4 regions of the Kitasatospora sp. NPDC023176 genome follow, and region 4 is predicted to be linked to each of the others. Evidence: riboswitches for the same ligand, from Rfam matches in the RefSeq annotation. Region 4 holds a riboswitch; each other region holds the start of a gene.

Region 1 (5,791 bases), on a different contig from region 4:
CAGCGTCCTGCTGACCCTGGTGCCCACGTTCGTGCTGATCATCGTCCTGTAGGAGAAGAAGAGATGGAAGACGTGCAGACCGGAATCACCCGGCGGACCGCGGTCAGGAGCGCCACCGTCATCGGCACCGCCGTGGCCGTGACCGCGCTGCTCCCGGGCGTCGCCTCGGCGGCTCCGAGCGCCTCCCCGAAGGCGACCGGACTCCCGGAGCGCAAGCTCCCGACCAGCGCCAACGGCTGGACGATCGAGAAGGAGACGAACCACGTCTCCACCGTCTGGACCCGCCAGGTGGCCGGTACCGGGCTGTCGGTGGACGTCCGCATCGGCGACGTGGAGGAGATCCTCGTCCACCTGATCCGGCGCTTCCACTACGAGGTCGAGGAACTCCCGAGCGGTGACCTGCTCGGCTGGCAGGAGATCGGCAGCCTGCGCGCGGCACTGCCGGAGTCGAACCTCGCCTCCGGCACGGCCGTGCGGATCCGCCCCGGCGCCTCGGCGAAGGGCGGGCTCTTCCCGTACCAGGAAGTGGTGCTGCGGGACGTCCTCGCCGAGTGCCAGGGCGTCGTGCGCTGGGGCGGCGACGACGACGAGGTGGACGAGTCGCTGTTCTACCTCGCGCTCGGCCCGGAGGACCGCCGGGTGAACCGGCTCGCCGACCGGCTCCGCGGCTGGGGTGCCCGCCCCGGTGAGGGCGCGGGCACCCCGGTGGACGTGCTGTCCCCGGACCGCCGCGCCGAGGCGGACGGCCTGGCCCGCGCCCAGCGCGCGTCCTGACCGTCGCCGGGGCGGGTGCGGCACCCGGGCCGCGCCCGCCCTTTCCGACTCCGTACCGGCCCGGTCAGCCCGCGAGCTCCTCCCGCAGGCGGCGGGCGGCGCCGACCAGGCTGTCCAGCGAGGCGCGGGTCTCGGGCCAGCCGCGGGTCTTCAGGCCGCAGTCGGGGTTGACCCAGAGCCGCTCGGCCGGGATCGCCGCGAGGCCGGCCCGCAGCAGCTCGACGGCCTCCTCGGTGCTCGGCACCCGCGGCGAGTGGATGTCCCACACCCCGGGGCCGACCTCGCGCGGGTACCCGGCCCGGGCCAGTTCGCCGGCGACCTCCATGTGGGAGCGGGTCGCCTCCAAGGAGATGACGTCCGCGTCGAGTTCGTCGATCGCGGTCATGATCGCGCCGAACTCGGCGTAGCACATGTGGGTGTGGATCTGGGTGTCGGCCCGGACCCCGGAGGTCGCCAGCCGGAAGGCCTCGGTGGCCCAGTCCAGGTAGGCCGGGCGGGCGGCGGCCCGCAGCGGCAGGGTCTCGCGCAGGGCCGGCTCGTCGACCTGGACGACGGCGGCGCCGGCCGCCTCCAGGTCGGCGACCTCGTCGCGCAGGGCCAGCGCCACCTGCCGGGCGGTCTCGGCCAGGGGCTGGTCGTCGCGGACGAAGGACCAGGCGAGCATGGTGACCGGCCCGGTCAGCATGCCCTTGACCGGGCGGTCCGTCAGGTCCTGGGCGTAGCGGAACCAGTCAACGGTCATCGGGCGCGGGCGGGAGAGGTCCCCGGCGAGGACCGGCGGGCGCACGTAGCGGGTGCCGTAGGACTGCACCCAGCCGTGCCGGGTGGCGAGGTAGCCGGTGAGCTGCTCGGCGAAGTACTGGACCATGTCGTTGCGTTCGGGCTCGCCGTGCACCAGGACGTCCAGGCCGGTCTTCTCCTGGTACGCGATGACCTCGCGGACCTCGGCCTCCATCCGCTCCCGGTAGGCGGACGCGTCGATCCGCCCGGCGGTCAAGTCGGCCCGGGCGACGCGCAGTTCGGTGGTCTGTGGGAAGGAGCCGATGGTGGTGGTCGGCAGCGGGGGCAGCCCGAGCCGGGCCCGCTGGGCCCCGACGCGCTCGGGGTAGGCCTGGGCGCGCCGGGTGTCGTCCGGGGTGACGGCCTCGGACCGGGCCCGGACGGCCGGGTCGCGGGTGATCGGCGAATTGGCACGGGAGGCCAGGTCGGCGCGGTTGGCGGCGAGTTCGGCGGTGATCGCGCCGGTGCCCGCGCGCAGGCCGCGGGCCAGCAGGGCGGCTTCCCGGGCCTTCTGCTGGGCGAAGGCGAGCCAGCGCAGGATCTGCGGGTCGACGTCGCGTTCGGCGGCGGCGTCGATGGGCACGTGCAGCAGGGAGCAGGACGGCGCGACGTCGACCCGGTCGGCGAGCCCGAGCAGGGTGGCCAGGGTGGCCAGCGACGCGCCCAGGTCGTTGATCCAGACGTTGCGGCCGTCGATCACCCCGGCGACCAGGCGCTTACCGGGCAGTCCGCCGACGGCGGCGAGGTCGTCCAGGTTGGCGGCGGCGGGGCCGGTGAAGTCCAGCGCCAGGCCGTCGACCGGGGCCTTGGCCAGCACGGGCAGGGCATCGCCGAGCCGGTCGAAGTAGCTCGCCACCAGCAGCTTGGGCCGCTCGGTCAGCGCGCCCAGCTCGCGGTAGGCGCGGGCGGCGGCGCCCAACTCGGCCGGGGTGCGGTCCTGGACCAGCGCGGGCTCGTCCAGTTGCACCCACTCGGCGCCGGCGGCCTTCAACTCCGCGATCAGCCGCGCGTAGACGGGCAGCAGCCGGTCCAGCAGGGTGATCGGCTGGAAGTCCTCCGCCACGCCCGGCGCGGGCTTGGCGAGCAGCAGGTACGTCACCGGTCCGACCAGCACCGGGCGGGCGGCGTGGCCGAGCGCGAGCGCCTCGCGCAGCTCGCCGACGGCCTTGGCCGGGTCGGCGGCGAAGACCGTGTCCGGCCCCAACTCCGGCACCAGGTAGTGGTAGTTGGTGTCGAACCACTTGGTCATCTCCAGTGGCGCGACGTCCTGGGTGCCGCGCGCCATGGCGAAGTAGCCGTCCAGCGCGTCGGCGTCGACGGCGGCCCGGTGCCGGGCGGGGATCGCGCCGACGGCGACGCTGGTGTCCAACACGTGGTCGTAGAACGAGAAGTCGCCGGTCGGCACCTCCTGGACGCCCGCCTCGGCCAGCTGCCGCCAGTTCTCCCGGCGCAGTTCGGCGGCGGTGGCGAGCAGCGCCTCGGCGGTGACGGTGCCCTTCCAGTAGCCCTCGATCGCCTTCTTCAGTTCCCGGCCCCGGCCCTGGCGGGGGTAGCCGTACGCGGTGGCGAGGGTCGCCGCGGCTGCGGACTTCGTGGTCAAGGGACTCTCCTTCGCGAGCCTGGATCCTCAAGTGCCCGGCGACGGGACGAGAACGCGAAGGGATGACGAGACCGGACGGGACACCCGTACCCGGGTACGACTCCGCCTGGTGTGGTCGCCGACCCGCCCTCGAGGTCACCGGATGGCCGCGCGCGAACGGTCGCGCACGGGCAGTGGCAGGTCTTCGGACTCGCGGGCCCGCCCGTCCCCATCGAGGACAGGCACCTACTGGCCGTCGCTTCCCAGACCCGTCCCGGGCCCAGTGCGTATGACGGCGGTCGTTCCCACTCACCGCTGCGGGGCAGTCCCGGACTGGCCAGTTGAAAGGCGTCACCGGATTCCCTCTTGCGACACCCCGCCTGGCGGACGGGGCGAACCAGCTGCACCGGCCAGCCTAGGGGCAGTGCGCCGGTTTCCGGCCGGAGAATCACGCAATCGTCCGCATGGTGAGACGTCGTCAGGCGCCGGCCGGGGCCGCTCCGGGGAAGTGGAGCGGCCCCGGGTGGACGTCAGCGGGTGCTGAAGTCGGCGTTCCAGGAGGCCGTGCCCGTACCTGCCAGGCCGACCTCGTTGTAGTCACCGATCATGATCCCCAGGTGGTCCGGGGAGTCGATCCAGCCGTCGACGGCCGCGTCCGTCTTCCTGACGCCGGCACCCCGGTTCCTCACCCCCCACCAGCCCGTACTCCCGCACGTACTGCTCCTCGCCACCGCACAGGCGCTGCCGGTCGCCGCCTGGCTGACGGCCTGGACCATGGTGATCGGCGCCGCGACGGCAGCCCTCGGATCGGCCGCCCTGCGCACCGCACTGGGTCGACGTGCCGGGACGGTCCTGGTCGCCCTCGGGCTACGGACGGCGGCCGCCTGGCCCTGATACGGCCCCGCCGGACCGCGCACCCGAAGGCGCCGGTCCACCACGGCCGCAAAGCCCCCCGGGCCAAGATACGCACCCGGGGGCGGGGGCGTACCTTGGCCCGGGGGCGCCGAAGTCTCGTGCGCGGGCCCGAGAGTTCCCGCCCCCACGCCCACCGGGCTTCCCGTCCGCGACCCGGGTCAGTGCTCGGCGCCGCGCCGTTCCAGCCGGGTCCCGCTGCGCAGGGTGATCGACATCAGGTCGCTGGGGGCGTCGAGTTCGAGCCGGTGCCAGCGGCCGCGCGGGACGACCACGGCGCTGCCGGGCGCCAGCCGCACCAGTTCCTCGGCAGCGCCGGGCTCGACCGGGCGGAGGTAGACCCGGACGCCGCCGGCCAGGCAGCACACCGCCTCCTCCGCCGCCGGGTGCATCTCCCAGTGGTCTGCGTGGACGTCGGCGTCGGTCTCCACGTGGAAGGTCGCGACCTGCCATGCGCCCTCGGTGCCGGAGCCGCCGCCGGCCATCCGCCGTTCGGTGGCGCGGAGTTCGCCGTCGGGGCGGAAGTGCAGCGCCGAGGCGAACAGGTCGACGACGGCGATCGGGGTGGTGGTCATGAGGACGTTCCTTCCAGTTGGGGTTCTACGGCGGCGAGCGGGCGGCCCTCCGGCGTTCCGGGCCGGCGCCGGGGCAGGACGGCGACGGCGCCGACGGCCGCCGGCGCGAACCGGACGGCGCCGACGGCCGGGCCGAGGGCGTACCCGCCGTCGAGGGCGGCCGGGTCGGTGGCCGTACCGGTGCGGTGGGCGGCGAGGGTGGCCAGGGCGGCCGGGCCCACGCGGCCGCCAAGGTTTCTGTACATGTAAAGAAAGTACTCCCGGAAGCACACCGCTGTCGAGCCGCACGAGATCAGCCGGGCATGATGGGCGCATGCAGCAGCCCTCCCCCGCCCCCCGCAAGGCCACCGGCCGCCCTCCCCGCATCTCCCGGGAGGAGGTCGTCGACACGGCCCGCCGGATCGTCGACGAGGAGGGCGTCGAGCGCCTGACCATGCGCCGCCTGGCCACCGCCGTCGGCAGCACCCCGATGGCGCTCTACCACCACGTCCGCGACAAGGAGGAGCTGCTCGTCCTGCTGCTGGACGACTACGCCGCCCGCACACTCCATCCCGTCGAACTGCCCGCCGACCCGCGCGAACGCGTCCTCGCCGCGGCCGCCGCGATCCACGACGCGCTCGCCGGCTGCCCCTGGATCGTCGACGTGCTGGCCGCCGACGACCTGTTCTCCACCCACGCCCTCTGGTTCGTCGAGCAGATCGTCGACGGACTGGTCCACTGCGGCCTGACCCCGGAACGCGCCGCCCAGGGCTACCGCGCGATCTGGTACTACACCGCCGGCGAGATCGTGGTCCGCGCCACCGCCACCCGGCGCCGCACCGTCGACGACCGCCCCACCTACCGGGAGCAGGTCTTCGCCGGCCTCGACCCGGACGCGTACCCGCGGCTGGCCCAGGTCGCCGGCGACTGGGAGCCGCTGACCGCCCAGGACACCTACCGGGACGGGTTGCGCGCCCTGGTCAGCGGCCTGCTCGGGGCGAGCTGAAACGCCGAACCGGCCCGCCGGGCGCGAGGCTCGGCGGGCCGGTTCGAACGGAGTCGCTCAGGCCCACGGGTCGGTGAACGCCCGCCCGGGAACGGGCTTGGCGATCAGCGCGACCGGCACGAAGAAGTTGACCTGCCCGATCGCGAACATCAGGGTGGCCAGCGCCTTCTCGTCGAAGTGCGCGGC
Region 2 (5,791 bases), on a different contig from region 4:
GCTGACCGCGGCCGGGTTGCGCGGGCTCTCGACCAGGTCGACGTAGTCCATGACGACGATCCGGTCGTTCTTGACCGCGGAGACCTCGGCCAGCGGCGGGAAGGACTTGAGGAACTTCCGCTTCTCCTCGGCCCCCGGCGTCGCGTAGTCGTTGATCACGATCACCTCGGGGTCGCGCCGCACCACGCTCTCCCAGCCGGCGGTGACCCAGGTGTCCGCCAGGTCGCCCATGATGTTGGTCCCGCCGGCCTTGTCGATGATCTCGTTCGCGGCGGCGAACCTCCCGGCGGTGTACGGCTTGTCCTGCCCGCTGTCGTACAGGAAGACGGACGGGCGGCGCTCGGGCCGGGGGACGGCGGCGATCGTCGCCCTGGACTCGGCGATCAGCTTGTCGGCGCGGTCCTTGACGTCGAAGATCGCGCCGAGGTTGGCCAGGTCGGTGTAGAGCGCCTCCAGCGGGTCCATCACCCCGCGTTCGGAGCCCTTGCCGCTGCGGCAGGACTCGCTGAGCACGTACGAGTCGACGCCGAGCGCCTTGAACGCCTCGGGGGTGACGCCGCTGCCCTCGACGAAGCCGTAGTGCCAGCCGGCGAACACCAGGTCGGCCCTGGCGTCCAGGGCGATCTCCTTGGTGAGCACCTTCTTGGAGAGCCAGGTGGTCTGCTGGTAGCCGTCCTTCCAGGGCACCTTGTCGACCCGGCCCTTGTCGTCGGGCATCACGTAGCCGGCCATCCGGTCGGCGAGGCCGAGGGAGAGCATCAGCTCGGTGATGTTGACGTCGTTGGTCACCACCCGGGCGGGCTTCCGCGCGAAGGTGAGCCGCTCGCCGCAGTTCTCCACGGTCACCGGGTAGTGGGCGGAGGCGGCGGCGCCGCCGGCCTCGCCCGGGGCGATCTCGGCGCCGCAGGCGGTCAGTCCGAGGGTGAGCAGGGCGGTGGCGGCAACGGCCTTGGTACGCACGCTTGTTCCTTCCGGGGTGGTGAGCGGGGTGGTGGACGGGGTGCGGGCGGGGGTGCGGGCGGGCTCAGGCGAGGCGGTCGAACAGCAGCTGGAGGGCGCCGGTGTCCGGGTGCCGGACGGGGGTGGCCCGGACGCCGAACACCTCGGCCAGCAGGTCCGGCCGGAGCACCTCCTCGGGCGTGCCGGCGGCGACGATCCGGCCGGCCGTCAGCACGTACAGCCGGTCGCAGTGGCCGGCCGCCAGGTTGAGGTCGTGCAGCGCGGTGAGCACCGTCGGCCCGGCCGCGCGGGCGAGGGCCAGCACCTCCAACTGGTGGGCGATGTCCAGGTGGTTGGTGGGTTCGTCCAGCACCAGCAGGCGCGGTTCCTGGACGAGCGCGCGGGCGATCAGCACCCGCTGCTTCTCGCCGCCGGACAGGCTCGGGAAGCCGCGCTCGGCGAGGTGCCCGGCCCCGACCCCGCGCAGCGCGGCCGCGCAGCTCTCCCGGTCCGCGTCGCTCGGGCCGCCGAGGCCGCGCCGGTGCGGCAGCCGGCCCATGGCGACCACCTCGGCCACCGTGAAGTCGAACTCGGCGGGGTGCTCCTGGGTCAGCGCGGCCACCCGGCGGGCCGCCTGGCGCGCGGTGAGCACGTGCAGGTCGTCGCCGTCCAGCCGGACCGTCCCGCCGGCCGGCCGCAGCACCCGGTAGACGCAGCGCAGCAGGGTCGACTTGCCGCTGCCGTTCGGGCCGATCAGTCCGATCACCTGCCCGGCGGCGGCCGCCAGGCTCACCTCTTGGACGAGCCGGGCGCCGGCCAGCTCCACCGAGACGCCGTCGACGCGCAGTTCCTCGGCCGGGCTCGTGCCCTTCGCCGGGCTCATCGCCCACCCCCGAAGGCCTGGCCGCGCCGGCGCATCATCAACAGGAAGGCGGGCACCCCGAGCACCGCGGTGAACACCCCGACCGGCAGTTCGGCGGGCGCCAGCAGGGTGCGCGAGGCGATGTCCACCCAGACCAGCAGCAGCGCCCCGGCGAGCGGCGCGATCACCAGCACCCGGCGGTGCCCGGCGCCGACCAGCATCCGGGCCAGGTGCGGCATCAGCAGTCCGACGAAGCCGATCGCCCCGCTGACCGCGACCACGGTGCCGGTGACGGCGGCGGTCACCACGAACAGCTCCCGGCGCAGCCGGTCCGGGTCCACGCCGAGCGAGGCGGAGGTCTCGTCGCCCATCGCGAGCGCGTCCAACCGCCCGGCGGCGCAGGCCAGATAGGCCAGTCCGGCGAGGACGGTGCAGGCGGCGATCGGCACCGAGCCCCAGGTGGCGCCGCCGAGGCTGCCGAGCAGCCACATCATGGCGTCCCGGGCGGCCTCGGCGTGGTCGGCGGAGAAGACCATCAGGGTGGTGACGGCGGAGAAGCCGTAGGAGAGCGCGGTGCCGGTGAGCACCAGCCGCAGCGGGGTGAGCCCGTACGCGGTGCGGGCGGCGAGGTAGACCAGCACCATGGCGACCAGCGCGGAGCCGAACGCGGAGACGGAGATCGCCCACACCCCGAGCGAGGCGAAGGCGCCGAGCAGCAGGACGGCGTTGGCGCCGACGGCGGCGCCGGAGGAGATGCCGAGCACGAAGGGGTCGGCGAGGGCGTTGCGCACCAGGGCCTGGACGGCGACGCCGGTGGCGGCCAGTCCGCCGCCGACCACGGCGGCCAGCAGGGTGCGCGGCAGCCGGATCTCCCAGACGATCGCGTACGCCGCGGCCTCGTCGGCGTCCAGCCGACCGCCCGTCAGTCCGGCGCCCAACAGCCTCAGGACGTGAGGGAGTTCGATGCCGGAGGCGCCGAAGGCGGCCCCGCAGACCAGGGATGCCAGCAGGGCGACGCCGAGGCCGGCGGCGAGCGGGAGGGTCGGTGTTCGGCGAACGGGGTCACTCACGTGCGGTCGCGCCTTGCCTCGGGCCGCAGGGTGTGCCGGGGCGGGCGCCGGCCGGGGGCGTGCCCGGGCGCCATCCCCTCGCAGTCCGCGGCGAGTCGTCGGGAGTCCAGCGGCCGAGGGCGATCGGGCTGGCGCGGTCCTACGGACCGTGCTCACCGTTGCGGGTCAGCGCCGGATTCACACCGGACTTCCCCCTCGGACGCCCTGGCAGCATAACAGCCACTCAGGCTAGGCAACCCTTACCAGGGGTGGGCCGGACGTGAACGCACGACCGCCCCCGTCCGAACGGTGCGGACGGGGGCGGCCGGGTGGCGACGCGTCAGGCTCAGGCCTGCTTGGTCTCCCAGAAGATCTTGTCGACCTCGGCGATCAGGTCCAGCAGGGCCTGGCCGGTGGCCGGGTCGGTGGACGCCTTGGCGGCCGAGGCGGCCTTCAGGGTGTCGTTGATCAGCTGGTGCAGCTGCGGGTACTTCTCGAAGTGCGGGGCCTTGAAGTAGTCGCTCCACAGCACCGAGATGTGGTGCTTGACGGCCTCGGCGCGCTGCTCCTTGATGATGATGGCGCGGGCGCGGAAGTGCGCGTCCTCGTTGGCCTGGTACTTCTCCTGGGTGGCCTTGACCGACTCGGCCTCCAGCTTGGCCTGCGCGGGGTCGTACACGCCGCAGGGCAGGTCGCAGTGGGCGTGAGCGGTGGCGCGCGGTGCAAACAGACGAGAGAACATGGGAGTCCTTCCTTAGATCGTCTTCCCGCGCCCGAGATTACCCTTCCGCCCTCGGGGTTTCGCGGCCGGGCGGCGGGCCTAGGGCAAAAGGCGGACCCTGAACCGGGGTAATCCGGACATCGAACGGATGACGGTCCGTACGGCAGACTGGGGCGGTCGGTCCGGGAGGAGGAGCCATGGCGCGGAGCACGGAACCGCAGGGCGGCGCGGGCGGTGGCGCGGTGCCGTTCGGGCTGGTCGACGTGTCGGGCCCGTCGATGGTCCCGACCCTGCGCGAGGGCGACCAGCTGCTGGTCCGCTACGGTGCGCCGATCCGCCCCGGCGCGGTGGTGCTGTTCCGCCACCCCTTCCAGCAGGACCTGCTGGTGGTGAAGCGGGCCGCCGAGCGCCGGCCGAAGGGCTGGTGGCTGCTGTCCGACAACCGCCCGGTCGACAGCGACAGCCGCAGCTACGGCCCCGTCCCGGACGACCTGGTACTCGGCCGGGTGCTGCTGCGGCTGCGCCCGAGCCCGGCCTGGCTGGCGCCGGGCCGCGGGCTGGAGCGGCTGCTGCTCGGCCCCCGGCTGGCCCGGGTGCCGGGCCTGGCCCGCCGCCTCGGGGTGTTCGTCGACGAGGCCTAGCTCCCCGAGTGCAGTGCCGCCTCGGCCTCCTGGCGCTTGCGGGCCCGGTACGCGGCGACGTTGGCGCGGGTCGCGCAGCGGTCGGAGCAGTAGCGGCGGGAGCGGTTGGTCGAGGTGTCCAGGTAGGCGTTGCGGCAGGGCGCGGCCTGGCAGATGCCGAGCCGGTCGGCGCCCAGCTCGGTGAGGTGGACGGCCAGGCCCATGCAGGCGACGGCGCTGAAGTGGGCGGTGGCGGTCGGTGAGTTGTCGGCCAGGTGCAGGTGCCAGCGCGGCCGGCCGGCGTCGTCCAGGTAGTCGTGCCCGGAGACCAGCGGGCTGACGGGGTACTCCATCAGCAGGCTGTTCAGCAGGTCGACGCCCCGGATCTCGTCGCCCTCGGCGGCGGCCTCGAACACCCCGCGCAGCCTGGTCCGCACCGCCCGCAGCCGGGGCACGTCGGACTCGTCGGCCAGCGCGGCGGCGCGGGAGGAGTCGGAGAACAGGGCGCGCACCGCGTCCACCGAGGTCAGTGCGTCGGTGCCGCGCTCGGGTTCCTCGGTGTTCACCAGCCGAACGGCGAGGTCGGCGTACGAGGCGAGCTCCACGGCGGTCCTTCCAGTGCTTCGGTAACGGGCTGATTGCTTCCAGCCTATTACCCGGCTGGGGAAAACGTCGGCGCCCGGCAGGAAACCGCCTGCCGGGCGCCGACGGTACGGCTCAGAGGACCTTGGAGAGGAAGGCCCTGGTGCGCTCGTGCTGGGGGTTGGTGAGCACCTCGCGGGGGTTGCCGGACTCGACCACCACACCGCCGTCCATGAACACCAGGGCGTCGCCGACCTCGCGGGCGAAGCCCATCTCGTGGGTGACGACCACCATCGTCATGCCCTCCTCGGCCAGGCCGCGCATGACGTCCAGGACGTCGCCGACCAGCTCCGGGTCGAGCGCCGAGGTGGGCTCGTCGAAGAGCATCAGCTTGGGCTTCATGGCCAGCGCGCGGGCGATCGCCACGCGCTGCTGCTGGCCGCCGGAGAGCTGCGAGGGGTAGTTCTTCGCCTTGTCGGCGAGGCCGACCCGCTCCAGCAGGGCCATTCCGCGCTCCCGGGCCGCGGCCCTGGTCTCGCCCTTGACCTGGACCGGCGCCTCGATGACGTTCTCTATGGCGGTCATGTGCGGGAACAGGTTGAAGCGCTGGAACACCATGCCGATGTCGCGCCGCTTCAGGGCGACCTCGCGGTCCCTGAGCTCGTGGAGCTTGTCGCCCTTCTGCCGGTAGCCGACCAGTTCGCCGTCCACCCAGAGGCGGCCGCCGTTGATCTTCTCCAGGTGGTTGATGCACCGCAGGAAGGTCGACTTGCCCGAGCCGGACGGGCCGATGAGGCAGAACACCTCGCCCTGTCGGACCTCCAGGTCGATGCCCTTGAGCACCTCGACCAGGCCGTAGGACTTGTGCACGTTCTCGGCGCGGACCATCGGCTCGGTGGAGGCGACGGAGCCGGCGGGGGTCTTGCTCAGATCGGTCATACGTGACCACCTCCCTCGAGCCCCGGGACGACGTCGGCGCTCGTCTTCGGGGTGGGCTTCCCGGCGAACAGTCCCCGCA
Region 3 (5,791 bases), on a different contig from region 4:
CGACACGCGGCGCTCGAAGAAGTTGGTCAGCTCCTGCACGTTCTGGAGCTCCATGAACCCGAACGGGTTGGTGGACCCGTAGCGGATCGGCATCCCGAGCCGGGCCAGGCGCTGGTCCGCCACGGCCTCCAGGTACTGGCGCATGGAGTCGGTGTTCATGCCGGCGAGACCGTCACCGCACAGGTCCTGGGCGAACTGGAGCTCGGCCTCGACGGCCTCCTCCAGCATCTCGGTGACCTGCTTGGCCATCTCGTCGTCGAAGAGGTCGGGCTCCTCCTCGCGAACCGTGTCGACGACCGACATCGCGAAGTCCATGTGCATGGACTCGTCGCGGAACACCCAGTTGGTGCCGGTGGCCAGGCCGTGCAGCAGGCCGCGCGAGCGGAACCAGTACACGTACGCGAACGCGCCGTAGAAGAACAGACCCTCCACGCACGCCGCGAAGCAGATCAGGTTCAGGAGGAACGCGCGGCGGTCCTCCTTGGTCTGCAGCGAGTCGATGTGGTCGACGGCGTTCATGTACTTGAAGCAGAACTGGGCCTTCTGGTGGATGGAGGGGATGTTCTCCACCGCGGCGAAGGCCGCGTTGCGGTCCTCCGGGTCCGGAAGGTAGGTGTCCAGCAGCGTCAGGTAGAACTGGACGTGCACGGCCTCTTCGAACAGCTGCCGCGAGAGGTACAGCCGCGCCTCGGGCGAGTTGATGTGCTTGTAGAGGCTCAGCACGACGTTGTTGGCGACGATCGAGTCACCGGTCGCGAAGAAGGCGACCAGGCGGCCGATCAGGTGGCGCTCGCCCTCGCTGAGCTTCGCCAGGTCGGCGACGTCGGAGTGCAGGTCCACCTCCTCGACGGTCCAGGTGTTCTTGATCGCGTCGCGGTACCGGTCGTAGAACGACGGGTAGCGCATCGGGCGCAGGGTCAGCTCGAAGCCGGGGTCGAGCAGCATCTTGCGGTCGTCGGCAGTCATTACTGGCAGGCCTCGCAGGACTCGGGGTTCTCCAGGGAGCAGGCCAGTGCGGCTTCCTGCTCCGGGGTGAGGGTGGGGGTGCCGACGGGAATCGTGTCGGTCGGCACGGGCGCGGCGGCACGGGCGGTGCCGGAGGCGGCCTGGGCGATGCGGGTCGCCGGGCGCGAGCGCAGGTAGTAGGTGGTCTTGAGACCGACCTTCCACGCGTAGGCGTACATCGAGCTGAGCTTGCCGATGGTCGGCGCCGCCATGAAGAGGTTCAGCGACTGGCTCTGGTCCAGGTACGGCATGCGGGCCGCGGCCAGGTCGATCAGCGCGCGCTGCGGCAGCTCCCACGCGGTGCGGTAGAGCGACCGGACCTCGGCGGGCAGCCAACCCAGCTCCTGCACCGAGCCGTTGGCGTCGCGCAGCGAATCGCGGGTCTGCTGGTCCCAGACGCCGAGCTCCTTGAGCTCGCGCACCAGGTACGGGTTGACCTGGAGGAACTCGCCGGACAGGGTCTCGCGCTTGAACAGGTTGGACACCTGCGGCTCGATGCACTCGTACACGCCGGCGATGGAGGCGATGGTCGCGGTCGGGGCGATCGCGAGCAGCAGCGAGTTGCGCAGGCCGGTCTCGGCGATGCGGGCGCGCAGCGCCGTCCAGCGGTCGGCCCACTGGGGGGCGGCCGTCGGGAAGTGGTCGATGTGCAGTTCGCCGCGGGCGGCGCGGGTCTCGCCGTAGGCCTCGTGGCGGCCCAGCTGCTCGGCGAGGTCGGCGGAGCGCTCGTAGGCGGTGAGCATGATGCGCTCGGAGATCATCGTGGACAGCTGCTTCGCGACGGCGGAGTCGAAGTCGATCCGCAGCTTGAAGAAGACGTCCTGGAGGCCCATCACGCCGAGGCCGACCGGGCGCCAGCGGGAGTTGGACGTCCCGGCCTCGGTGGTCGGGTAGAAGTTGATGTCCACCACGCGGTCGAGGAAGGTGACGGCCGTGCGCACGGTGGCGTCGAGGCGCTCCCAGTCCATGGCGCCCAGCAGGTCGTCGGCGGAGGCGCCGGGGGCCACGTGGGCGCCGAGGTTGACGGAGCCGAGGTTGCAGACGGCGGTCTCGGAGTCGTCCGTGACCTCCAGGATCTCGGTGCACAGGTTGGAGGAGTGCACCGTGCGGCCCGGCAGCGCGGTCTGGTTGGCGGCGCGGTTGGAGGCGTCCTTGAAGGTCATCCAGCCGTTGCCGGTCTGCGCCAGGGTGCGCATCATGCGGGCGTAGAGGGTCTGCGCCGGGATGGTGCGGACGGCCTTGCCGGCCAGCTCGGCCTTGCGGTAGGCCTCGTCGAAGTCGGCGCCCCAGAGGTCGACCAGCTCGGGGACGTCGGCGGGGGAGAACAGCGACCAGTCGGCGTTGGCGTTCACCCGGCGCATGAACTCGTCCGGGATCCAGTGCGCCAGGTTGAGGTTGTGGGTACGCCGCGCCTCCTCACCGGTGTTGTCGCGGAGCTCCAGGAACTCCTCGATGTCGGCGTGCCAGGTCTCCAGGTAGACGCAGGCCGCGCCCTTGCGGCGGCCGCCCTGGTTGACGGCGGCGACCGAGGAGTCGAGGGTGCGCAGGAACGGCACGATGCCGTTGGACTTGCCGTTGGTGCCGCGGATCAGGCTGCCGCGCGAGCGGATGCGCGAGTAGGACAGGCCGATGCCGCCGGCGTGCTTGGAGAGGCGGGCGATCTGCGCGTAGCGGTTGTAGATCGAGTCCAGGTTGTCCAGCGGCGAGTCCAGCAGGTAGCAGCTGGACATCTGCGGGTGCCGGGTGCCGGAGTTGAAGAGCGTCGGCGAGGAGGTCAGGTACTCCAGGCGGCTCATCAGGCCGTACAGCTCGGCGACCTCGCGCACGGACTGCTCGGAGTCGCCGACCGCCAGGCCGCAGGCGACGCGGAGCAGGAAGTGCTGCGGGGTCTCGATGACCTTGCGGGTGATCGGGTGGCGCAGCAGGTAGCGGGACTGGACGGTGCGCAGGCCGAAGTACTCGAAGCGGTCGTCGCCCGCGGTGTCGATCAGCGCGTCCAGGGCGGGGGCGTGCTTGGCGACGAAGGCGGCGGTGGTGTCGCCGATCAGGCCCTCGGCGTGGCCGACGGCGATCGAGGCGGAGAAGGAGACCGAGCCCTGACTGTTCGCCTCGTCGACGATCTCCAGAGCAAGCAGACGGGCCGCCAGCTTCGAGTACTGGGGGTCCTCGGCGATCATCGACGCGGCGGCGTCCACGGCCAGCCCGCGCAGCTCGGCGAAGTCCGAGCCGGCGTGGCGGCCGCGCAGCGCGGCGGCGGCGACATGGCCGGGGTCGACCTCGGGGAGGTCGGTGCTGCGGTCGGTGAGCACCCTCAGCAGCGCGCCCCCGGGGTCGGAGACCGTCGGGTCGGTGAAGGCGGTACCGGTGCCCTGAGCGGGCAGGGTGACTGAGGCAGCGGTGGTCAAGGCGCTCTCTCCTGGCGGCGATCGGCGGCGTGATCGGGGGGGTACCGGACCGATCTGGGCAGGGGAGCACGGCGCGAACGCGGAAAGCGTCGCGCGAGGTGTCTCCCCGGCCCGCCCGCGAGGCCCGGAGGTGTGGTGCTGGTGCTTGTGCGGCCTCTGCGGGAGGGCCGTGGGCACGCTGTTCGGCAGGTACTCGGACTCGCGGTACGGCTGCTCCAGCCGTCCGCATACCGCTGCGGGGCAGTCCCGGACTCCCACCGGGTTCCCCTGCATCGACAGCAGAAGCGAGCATACATGTAGTGGTGTCTCCTCGATGCGACACCACATGTAGTGCGGCGTGGCGTGTTGGCGTGATGACCGGCGGTGCCCGGGCGGGTGACGGTTCGTGGTCGTCCGAGGGCCGGAGCGGCGCCCGGGGGGCGATGCGGCGGCGCCCCGGACGCCCCGGATCCGCGCGTCGGATGCCCCCGGATCCGCGCGCCGCGCGTCCTGGTTTCGCCACGGAACGGTCACCGGGCCTAGGGGTGCTCAGGGGGATGCCCTACGATCTGGGCGCATGAGCGACGGAACTGGCGTACCTGGGCACGGGCCGCAGGGGACGCCTCCCGCCGGGCCGGGGGGCGCACAGAATCAGCAGCCGGCGGTACCGGGCCCGGTGCCGCCGCCGAGCGGCGGCTTCGGCCCGCCGCCGGCTTCCTACGGGCCGGTGGCGCCGCCCGGGCAGCCGTTCTCGCAGCCCGTCCCGCCGGTGCCCCAGCCGGCCCCGCCGATTGCCCAGCCGGTTCAGCCGATTGCCCAGCCGGTTCAGCCGGTTCAGCCGCCGGCCCCGCAGCCGCAGTGGCAGCAGCAGCCTCCCCAGCAGCCGGTTCCGCCGCAGCCCGGCCCGCCGCAGCTGGTTCCGCCGCAGCCCGGCCCGCCGCAGCGCGTCGAGCCGGACTGGGAGGCGCTGGCGAACCGCAACGAGGCCGCCGGCAAGCGCAAGCGCCGGGTGAAGGTCATCGGCATCGTGGCCGCCGTCGTCCTGGTGGGCGGCGCGGTCGCGGGCGGCGTGCTGCTCCTCGGCAAGAAGGACGACCCGAAGAAGGTCGGCGGCGGCGCGGTCTCCACCGCCTCGACCAAGCCGACCCCCGGCCCGTCGAGCGCGAGCGGGACCCCGGGCGGTCAGCCGGACGACCCGTCGAAGCCGATCTGGGAGGCCGCCACCGACCCGGCGCCGCAGGACGCGGGGGCGCTGTTCTCCGCCCTGCAGGTGACGGTCAACGGCGCGACCTGGAACCGGACCGTGGTCTCGCTGGACCAGCCCTGCTGGGACGGCAACTCCACCACCGGCGGGCTCGGCAAGATCCTCGGCGACCAGGGCTGCCAGAAGGTGCTCCGGGCGACGTACGTCTCCGGCGACAGCGCGGTGACCGTCGGCGTGGCCGTCTTCGACCACAAGATCCAGGCCGAGACCGCGATGAAGAACTTCGCCGGTCAGCTCAAGGGCCTCCCCGCGGCGGGCGCGCCGGCGTTCTGCGCCAACCCCGGTTGCACCGGCACCCACGCCAGCCTGGGCCGGTACGCCTACTTCACCGTCGACGGCGCGGCGAAGGGCGGCAACACCTCCGACGCCACCGCGACCGCGGCATCCTCCGGGTTCGCCGAACACGTGAAGGGCCAGCTGCTCCAGCGGGCCAAGGCGGCGGGCACCGCCACGCCCGGTTCGCAGGGCACGTCGGCGGCCACCCCGACCGGCTGACCTGTCGTGACACCCCGGCGGCGGAGCCGTTCGCCGGGGCCGGGGGAGTGTGGCAGGCTCTCGTCGGAGTGAGTCGTACGCGTGTTCCGGTTGCGTCCGTGGGGGTCGGTACCGGCGAGCAACCGGAGGAGCGGTCGTGGCCCTGCCCAGAGCCCTGCGCGGCAAGTCGGCCGTCCTGGCCGCGGCCGGCACCGTGGTCGTCGCGGGCAGCCTCGTGCTGCTGGACCGCGACGACCGGAGCGTGGTCGGACAGCCCGTCCGGGTACCGGTGTCGGTCGGCGCCCCCGGTCGGACCCTGCCGCCGGACGTGGGCCGGGACCTGCTGGCCCGGGACCCGCAGGCCTCGCCGAACGCCCGCGCCGTCCAGCAGTTCCTCGCGGACCTGGAGGCCCAGGCCCGCACCGGGCACAGCGGCGGCACGGTGATCGGCCAGCACGTCGAGGCGCACAACGAGCGCGACAACCCCGGCTACGGCGACTACCGGGGCACCAAGCAGGTCGGCTACTACTACAAGAAGGCCGCCGACATCACCGGCCGGCTGCCCGGCTTCATGGAGACCGACCTCGGCCCCGGCTACGGCCAGAACGCCTGGGGCGTCGGCAACCCGCGCTCCTACTCGGCCGGCCGCTGGCCCACCTGCCGG
Region 4 (5,791 bases):
TGGGTGGGGGGTTGGGCGCCGTTGGCAGTCTGAAAATCACCCGTCACGCCCCTCTCCGCAGCCACCCCCTGCACCGCCCCTCCCGCAGCGCGTCCCTCTCGCCTGGTCGGGTGAGGGGGTGGGTGAGGGGTGCTGGGGGTGGGTGGGTGCGGCTTGGGGGGATGGGTGGGGGTGGCGGGGGTGGGTGAGGGGTGGGGTTTGTTGCGGGCGCGCGGGCTTTCGTCCGGCGCGCCCGCTGAGGTGGGTGGGGGGTAGCCGGGTCAGACGGGGATGGCGGGGTGGCGGGTGCTGAGGAGGTGCCAGAAGCGGGGGGTGAGGGGTGGGGTGGGGGTGCGGGGCTGGGTGGTGGCGCCCCAGTGGGTGGGGACGTGGTGTTCCTGCTGGAGGAGGGGGAGGACGGCGGCGAGGTCGGGTTCGGGGACGGGGACGAGTCGGGCGAGCGGGCGCAGGTGGGGCTGCCAGCGGCCGGCCACGCACTGGCGGAGCAGCCGGTCGAGCGCTTCGCGGCGGCCGGTGGCCTCGACCAGTTCGGTCAGCCGCAGGGCGAGCACCTGGGCGAGGGCGTGGGTCTGGTCCGGGTCGCCGTCCCAGTGGCCGGTCAGTTCGGCCTGCCGGTAGGCGGGCAGCGGCATGCCGACCCGTTCGGCGACGGCATCCGGGCCGAGTTCCCGGGCGAGCCGGTGGTCGCGCAGGCTCACCGGCCGGCCGTCCATCAACTGGTCGGCCGGGCACCAGAGGGCGCGGGCCAGTGCGATGAACTCGGCCTCGCCGGGCCGCAGCGCGCCGCTCTCCCAGGCGAGGACGTGCCCGGGGAGCAGCCGTACGCCGTGCGCGGCCATGCCCTCGGCGACCTGCTCGGGGGTCAGCCCGAGGCCGGCCCGGTGGGCGCGGGCGGCCCCCGGCGAGAACGGCACCGGGGCGGGGGCGGCGGCGGGTGACTCTCTGCGGCGCATGGCACCGAACGTAGGTGCGGTCCTCGGCGCTGCCCCAGCCGCCGAACGCACGAAGCGGGGCCGGTCGGCCCTCCCCAGCGCTGGGCGATCGCACAGGCCGGACGGCGGCCCGCCGTGTGACCAACCCCTCCGTGACCTCGGTTGACTCCCGGTTCGGGCGCGTGATGGGATCCTGGGGCCAAACGGAGGCATGGAGAGGAAGCCGGTGCGAGTCCGGCGCGGTCCCGCCACTGTCACCGGGGAGCACGCTCGAACACGCCACGGTGGGCCGTCAGAAGCCGCTGGAAGGCCCGGGGGTGCGTCCGACCCGGAAGCCAGGAGACTCTCGCCCCCGGTACGTCGATCCAGGGCGCGGACCCTGAGTGAGGACACCCACGCGATGCAGGCTGCCCCGCCCCGCCGGACCCTGAGCTGCCCGCCGCCGTGCGCGGGCTGACCCGCGCCGCCGCCTTCGCGCTGGGCGCCGTCGCGGGCTATGCCGCCGACGCCCGTTTCGCCGACCCGCGCCGCGGCCACCCCGTCGCGCTGTTCGGCAGCGCCGCGACCCGGCTGGAGCGGCGCCTGTGGCGCGACCACCGGGCCGCCGGGGCCGGGTACACCGCGCTGTGCGTGGGCACGGTCGCGGTCGGCGCGCTCGCCCTGGACCGTACGGTCGGGCGGCGTCCGCTGGGCCGGGCCGCGCTGGCGGCCGCGGCGACCTGGACGGTGCTCGGCGGCACCTCGCTGACGCGGGAGGCGCGCACCATCGGACGCTCGCTCGCCGCGGGCGACCTGACGGCCGCCCGGGAGCGGCTGCCGCACCTGTGCGGGCGGGATCCGAGCGCGCTGGACGAGCAGCAGATCGCCCGGGCGGTGGTCGAGTCGGTGGCCGAGAACACCGCCGACGCCGTGGTGAACGCGCTGGCCTGGGGCGCCCTGGCGGGCACACCGGGCCTGCTGGCCTTCCGCGCGGTGAACACCCTGGACGCCATGGTCGGCCATCGCTCGCCCCGCTACACCCGGTTCGGCTGGGCCTCGGCCCGGCTGGACGACCTGGCGGGCTGGCCCGGCGCCCGGCTGACGGCGCTGCTCACGGTGGCCGCCGCGCCCGAACCCCGGACCGCCTGGCGGGTCTGGCGCCGGGACGGCTCCGCGCACCCGAGCCCCAACGCGGGCCAGGCCGAGTCGGCCTTCGCGGGGGCGGTGGGCGTGCGCCTCGGCGGGACCCTGCAGTACGGGGAGCGGGTGGAGCACCGGCCGGTGCTGGGCGCGGAGTTGCGGCCGGTGACGGTGGACGACATCGAGCGGGCCTGCACGCTGTCCCGGCGGGTGGGCGCGCTGGCGCTGGGTACGTCCGTCGCGGGGCATCTGGTGATCCGGGCGTTCCGGAGGAGGAGGGGCAAGTGAGCGAGCGCAGCGAGCGAACCGTCGAGAGGTGCGCGTGGTGCGGAGCACCTGCCGAGCACGGCGAGGCGGGGGCATGAGCAACGCACTGCTGGTCGCGGGGACGACCTCGGACGCGGGCAAGAGCGTGGTGACGGCCGGGATCTGCCGTTGGCTGGTCCGCCAGGGCGTGCGGGTGGCCCCGTTCAAGGCGCAGAACATGTCGCTGAACTCCTTCGTCACCGCGGACGGCGCCGAGATCGGCCGCGCCCAGGCGATGCAGGCGCAGGCCGCCCGGGTGGCGCCGGAGGCGGCGATGAACCCGGTGCTGCTGAAGCCCGGCGCGGACGGCCGCAGCCAGGTGGTGCTGCTCGGCCGGCCGGTCGCCGAGGTGGGCGCGCTGGACTACCGGGAGCGCAAGCCCGTCCTGCTGGAGCGCGCCCTGGAGTGCCTGGCGGACCTGCGCGGCCGCTATGACGTGGTGGTGTGCGAGGGCGCCGGTTCGCCCGCCGAGATCAACCTGCGCGACCGGGACATCGCCAACATGGGCCTGGCCACGGCCGCCGCGCTGCCCGTGGTGGTGGTCGGGGACATCGACCGCGGCGGGGTCTTCGCGGCGATGTACGGCACGCTGGCGCTGCTGTCGGCGGAGGACCAGCGTCATGTGGCGGGCTGGTTCGTCAACAAGTTCCGCGGCGACGCCCGGCTGCTGGCGCCCGGGCTGGAGATGCTGCACGAGCTGACCGGCCGTCCGGTGCTGGGCACCCTGCCGATGCTGCCGGGCCTGTGGCTGGACGCCGAGGACTCGCTGGACCTGTCCACCGTGGTGGACCGGGCGGACGGGCCCGGGCCGCTGGGGGCGGACGTGCTGCGGGTGGCCGTGGTGCGCTTCCCCCGGCTGTCCAACTTCACCGACCTGGACGCGCTGGCCCAGGAGCCCGGTGTGCTGGTGCGCTGGGCGACCCGGCCGGAGGAGCTGGCCGACGCCGACCTGGTGGTGCTGCCCGGCACCCGGGCCACCGTCGCGGACCTCGCCTGGCTGCGCGAGCGCGGCCTGGCGCCGGTGCTGAGGGCGCGGGCGGCGGCCGGGCTGCCGATCCTCGGGGTCTGCGGCGGCTACCAGATGCTGGCGCGCTCGATCGAGGACGAGGTGGAGTCCGGGGCGGGCGTCGTCGACGGCCTCGGGCTGCTGCCGACCCGGGTGCGCTTCGGCGTCGAGAAGGTGCTGGCGCGGCCGGTGGGCGAGGCGTACGGGCAGCGGGTGGAGGGCTACGAGATCCACCACGGGGTGGTGACGGTCGACGGCGGTACCGCGTTCATCTCCGATGACCACGGGCAGAGCCTGGACGGCTGCCGGATCGGCTCGGTCTGGGGCACCACCTGGCACGGCGTGCTGGAGAACGACGGCTTCCGTCGCGAACTCCTGCGCGAGGTCGCCGAGTCGGCCGGCCGGGCGTTCGTGCCGGCGCCGGACACCTCGTTCGCCGCGGCGCGCGAGGCCCGGCTGGACCGGCTGGGCGACCTGATCGAGGAACACGCGGACACCGACGCGCTGTGGAAGCTGATCGAGGGCGGGGTGCCGGCGGCCGGAACGCTGCCGTTCCTCCCGCCCGGGGCACCTGGGAGTGACGCATGAGTGACGTCCGCTATCCGTTCACCGCGATCGTCGGCATGGCCGACCTGCGGCTCGGGCTGCTGCTGAACGCGGTCTCCCCGGCCGTGGGCGGCGTGCTGGTGCGCGGTGAGAAGGGCACCGCGAAGTCGACCATGGTGCGCGCGCTGGCCGGGCTGCTGCCCGCCATCGCCGTCGTGGACGACTGCCGCTTCGCCTGCGACCCGGCCGCGCCGGACCCGCAGTGCCCGGACGGTCCGCACGCCTCCTTCTGCCGTCACGAACGGCCCTCCCAGCTGGTCGAGTTGCCCGTCGGCGTGGCCGAGGACCGGATCGTCGGCTCGCTCGACCTGGAACGCGCGCTGGCCGAGGGCGTCAAGGCGTACGAGCCGGGGCTGCTCGCCAAGGCGCACCGCGGCGTGCTGTACATCGACGAGGTGAACCTGCTCCAGGACCACGTGGTGGACCTGCTGCTGGACGCCGCCGCGATGGGCCGCTCGTACGTCGAGCGCGAGGGCGTGTCGGTGCGGCACGCGGCGCGGTTCCTGCTGGTCGGCACGATGAACCCGGAGGAGGGCGAACTGCGGCCGCAGCTGCTCGACCGCTTCGGCCTGACCGTCGAGATCGCCGCCACCCGGGACCCGGCCGAGCGGGCCGAGGTGGTCCGGCGCCGGCTCGCCTACGACGCGGACCCGGCCTCGTTCGCCGCCCGGTTCGCCGAGGAGGAACGGGCGCTCGCCGAACACATCACCACCGCGCGGGAGTTGCTACCCGAGGTGGAACTGACCGAAGTGGCGCTGCGTCAGATTACCGCCGTGTGCGCCGCGTTCGAGGTGGACGGGCTGCGCGCGGACATCGTGATGGCCCGCACCGCGGTCGCGCTGGCCGCCTGGGCGGGGCGCACGGAGGTGCTGGAGGAGGACGTCCGCAAGGCCGCCCAGCTGGCCCTGCCGCACCGGCGGCGGCGCAACCCCTTCGACGCCCCGGGGCTGGACGAGGAGCAGCTGGACCGGACGCTGGAGGAGCACGCCCAGCCGGAGGACCCGGAGCCGGAGGGCGACGGTCCGGGCGACGGCGGTCCGGGCGACGACGGCCCGGAGGACGACGGTGACGGCGGCGGTGGTCCGGACGGTGGCGGTGCGCCCGAGCCCGCCGACGGCGGCATCCCGGAGGCCCCCGCCCCCGAAGCCTCCAGCACGGACACCGAGGCCCCCGCACCGCAGCCCGTACCGGCCCAACACCCCTCCCCCGCACGGGAGTCGGCGCCGGTCGCGGCCGGGGACCCGTACCGGACCCGGCTGTTCACCGTGCAGGGCACCGGCCACGGCGCCCAGGGCCGCCGCTCCCCCGCCGAGACCACCGGCGGGCACACCGTCCGGGCCCGCCGCCCGCAGGGCGCGCTGAGCCGGCTGCACCTGACCGCGACCCTCCAGGCCGCCGCCCCGCACCAGGCGGCGCGCGGGCGGGCCGGCCGGGCACTGGTGCTGCGCAAGGACGACTTCCGCGAACAGGTGCGCCAGGGACGGGAGTCCAACCTGGTGCTGTTCGTGGTGGACGCCTCCGGCTCGATGGCCGCCCGGCAGCGGATGACCGCCGTCAAGGGCGCGGTGCTGTCGCTGCTGATGGACGCCTACCAGCGCCGGGACAAGATCGGCATGATCACCTTCCGTGGCGCGGACGCCGAACTGGCGCTGCCGCCCACCTCCTCGGTGGAGGTCGGCGCCGCCCGGCTGGAGACCCTGCCCACCGGCGGCCGCACCCCGCTGGCCGCCGGCCTGCTGCGCGCCCACGAGGTGCTGCGGGTGGAGCGGCTGCGCGACCCGAACCGGCGCCCGCTGCTGGTCGTGGTGACCGACGGCCGGGC

What was found. A riboswitch is a leader RNA that binds a small molecule or an ion and turns the genes downstream of it on or off. The one in region 4 is predicted to bind cobalamin.
Region 1: another riboswitch for cobalamin. It lies ahead of metE (5-methyltetrahydropteroyltriglutamate--homocysteine S-methyltransferase); the one in region 4 lies ahead of ACZ3YL_RS39365 (cobalamin biosynthesis protein).
Region 2: another riboswitch for cobalamin. It lies ahead of ACZ3YL_RS18720 (FecCD family ABC transporter permease); the one in region 4 lies ahead of ACZ3YL_RS39365 (cobalamin biosynthesis protein).
Region 3: another riboswitch for cobalamin. It lies ahead of ACZ3YL_RS18575 (ribonucleoside-diphosphate reductase subunit alpha); the one in region 4 lies ahead of ACZ3YL_RS39365 (cobalamin biosynthesis protein).

What each region holds. Positions count from the first base shown of each region.
Region 1 is NZ_JBVHIP010000014.1:39,624-45,414, reverse strand. It holds gene ACZ3YL_RS20350 (hypothetical protein) at 1-52, shown strand, start outside; gene ACZ3YL_RS20345 (hypothetical protein) at 64-774, shown strand; gene metE (5-methyltetrahydropteroyltriglutamate--homocysteine S-methyltransferase) at 839-3,154, opposite strand; cobalamin riboswitch at 3,313-3,551, opposite strand; gene ACZ3YL_RS20335 (hypothetical protein) at 3,740-4,027, shown strand; gene ACZ3YL_RS20330 (cupin domain-containing protein) at 4,207-4,620, opposite strand; gene ACZ3YL_RS20325 (hypothetical protein) at 4,617-4,865, opposite strand; gene ACZ3YL_RS20320 (TetR/AcrR family transcriptional regulator) at 4,934-5,605, shown strand; gene ACZ3YL_RS20315 (carboxymuconolactone decarboxylase family protein) at 5,663-5,791, opposite strand, start outside.
Region 2 is NZ_JBVHIP010000012.1:57,371-63,161, forward strand. It holds gene ACZ3YL_RS18710 (ABC transporter substrate-binding protein) at 1-960, opposite strand, end outside; gene ACZ3YL_RS18715 (ABC transporter ATP-binding protein) at 1,025-1,822, opposite strand; gene ACZ3YL_RS18720 (FecCD family ABC transporter permease) at 1,819-2,871, opposite strand; cobalamin riboswitch at 2,969-3,107, opposite strand; gene sodN (superoxide dismutase, Ni) at 3,197-3,592, opposite strand; gene sodX (nickel-type superoxide dismutase maturation protease) at 3,769-4,212, shown strand; gene ACZ3YL_RS18735 (CGNR zinc finger domain-containing protein) at 4,209-4,796, opposite strand; gene ACZ3YL_RS18740 (amino acid ABC transporter ATP-binding protein) at 4,909-5,712, opposite strand; gene ACZ3YL_RS18745 (amino acid ABC transporter permease) at 5,709-5,791, opposite strand, start outside.
Region 3 is NZ_JBVHIP010000012.1:22,757-28,547, forward strand. It holds gene ACZ3YL_RS18570 (ribonucleotide-diphosphate reductase subunit beta) at 1-966, opposite strand, end outside; gene ACZ3YL_RS18575 (ribonucleoside-diphosphate reductase subunit alpha) at 966-3,386, opposite strand; cobalamin riboswitch at 3,578-3,718, opposite strand; gene ACZ3YL_RS18580 (hypothetical protein) at 4,066-5,148, shown strand; gene ACZ3YL_RS18585 (glycoside hydrolase family 26 protein) at 5,285-5,791, shown strand, end outside.
Region 4 is NZ_JBVHIP010000053.1:36,698-42,488, reverse strand. It holds gene ACZ3YL_RS39370 (transcriptional regulator) at 261-953, opposite strand; cobalamin riboswitch at 1,150-1,277, shown strand; gene ACZ3YL_RS39365 (cobalamin biosynthesis protein) at 1,377-2,339, shown strand; gene ACZ3YL_RS39360 (cobyric acid synthase) at 2,413-3,951, shown strand; gene ACZ3YL_RS39355 (putative cobaltochelatase) at 3,948-5,791, shown strand, end outside.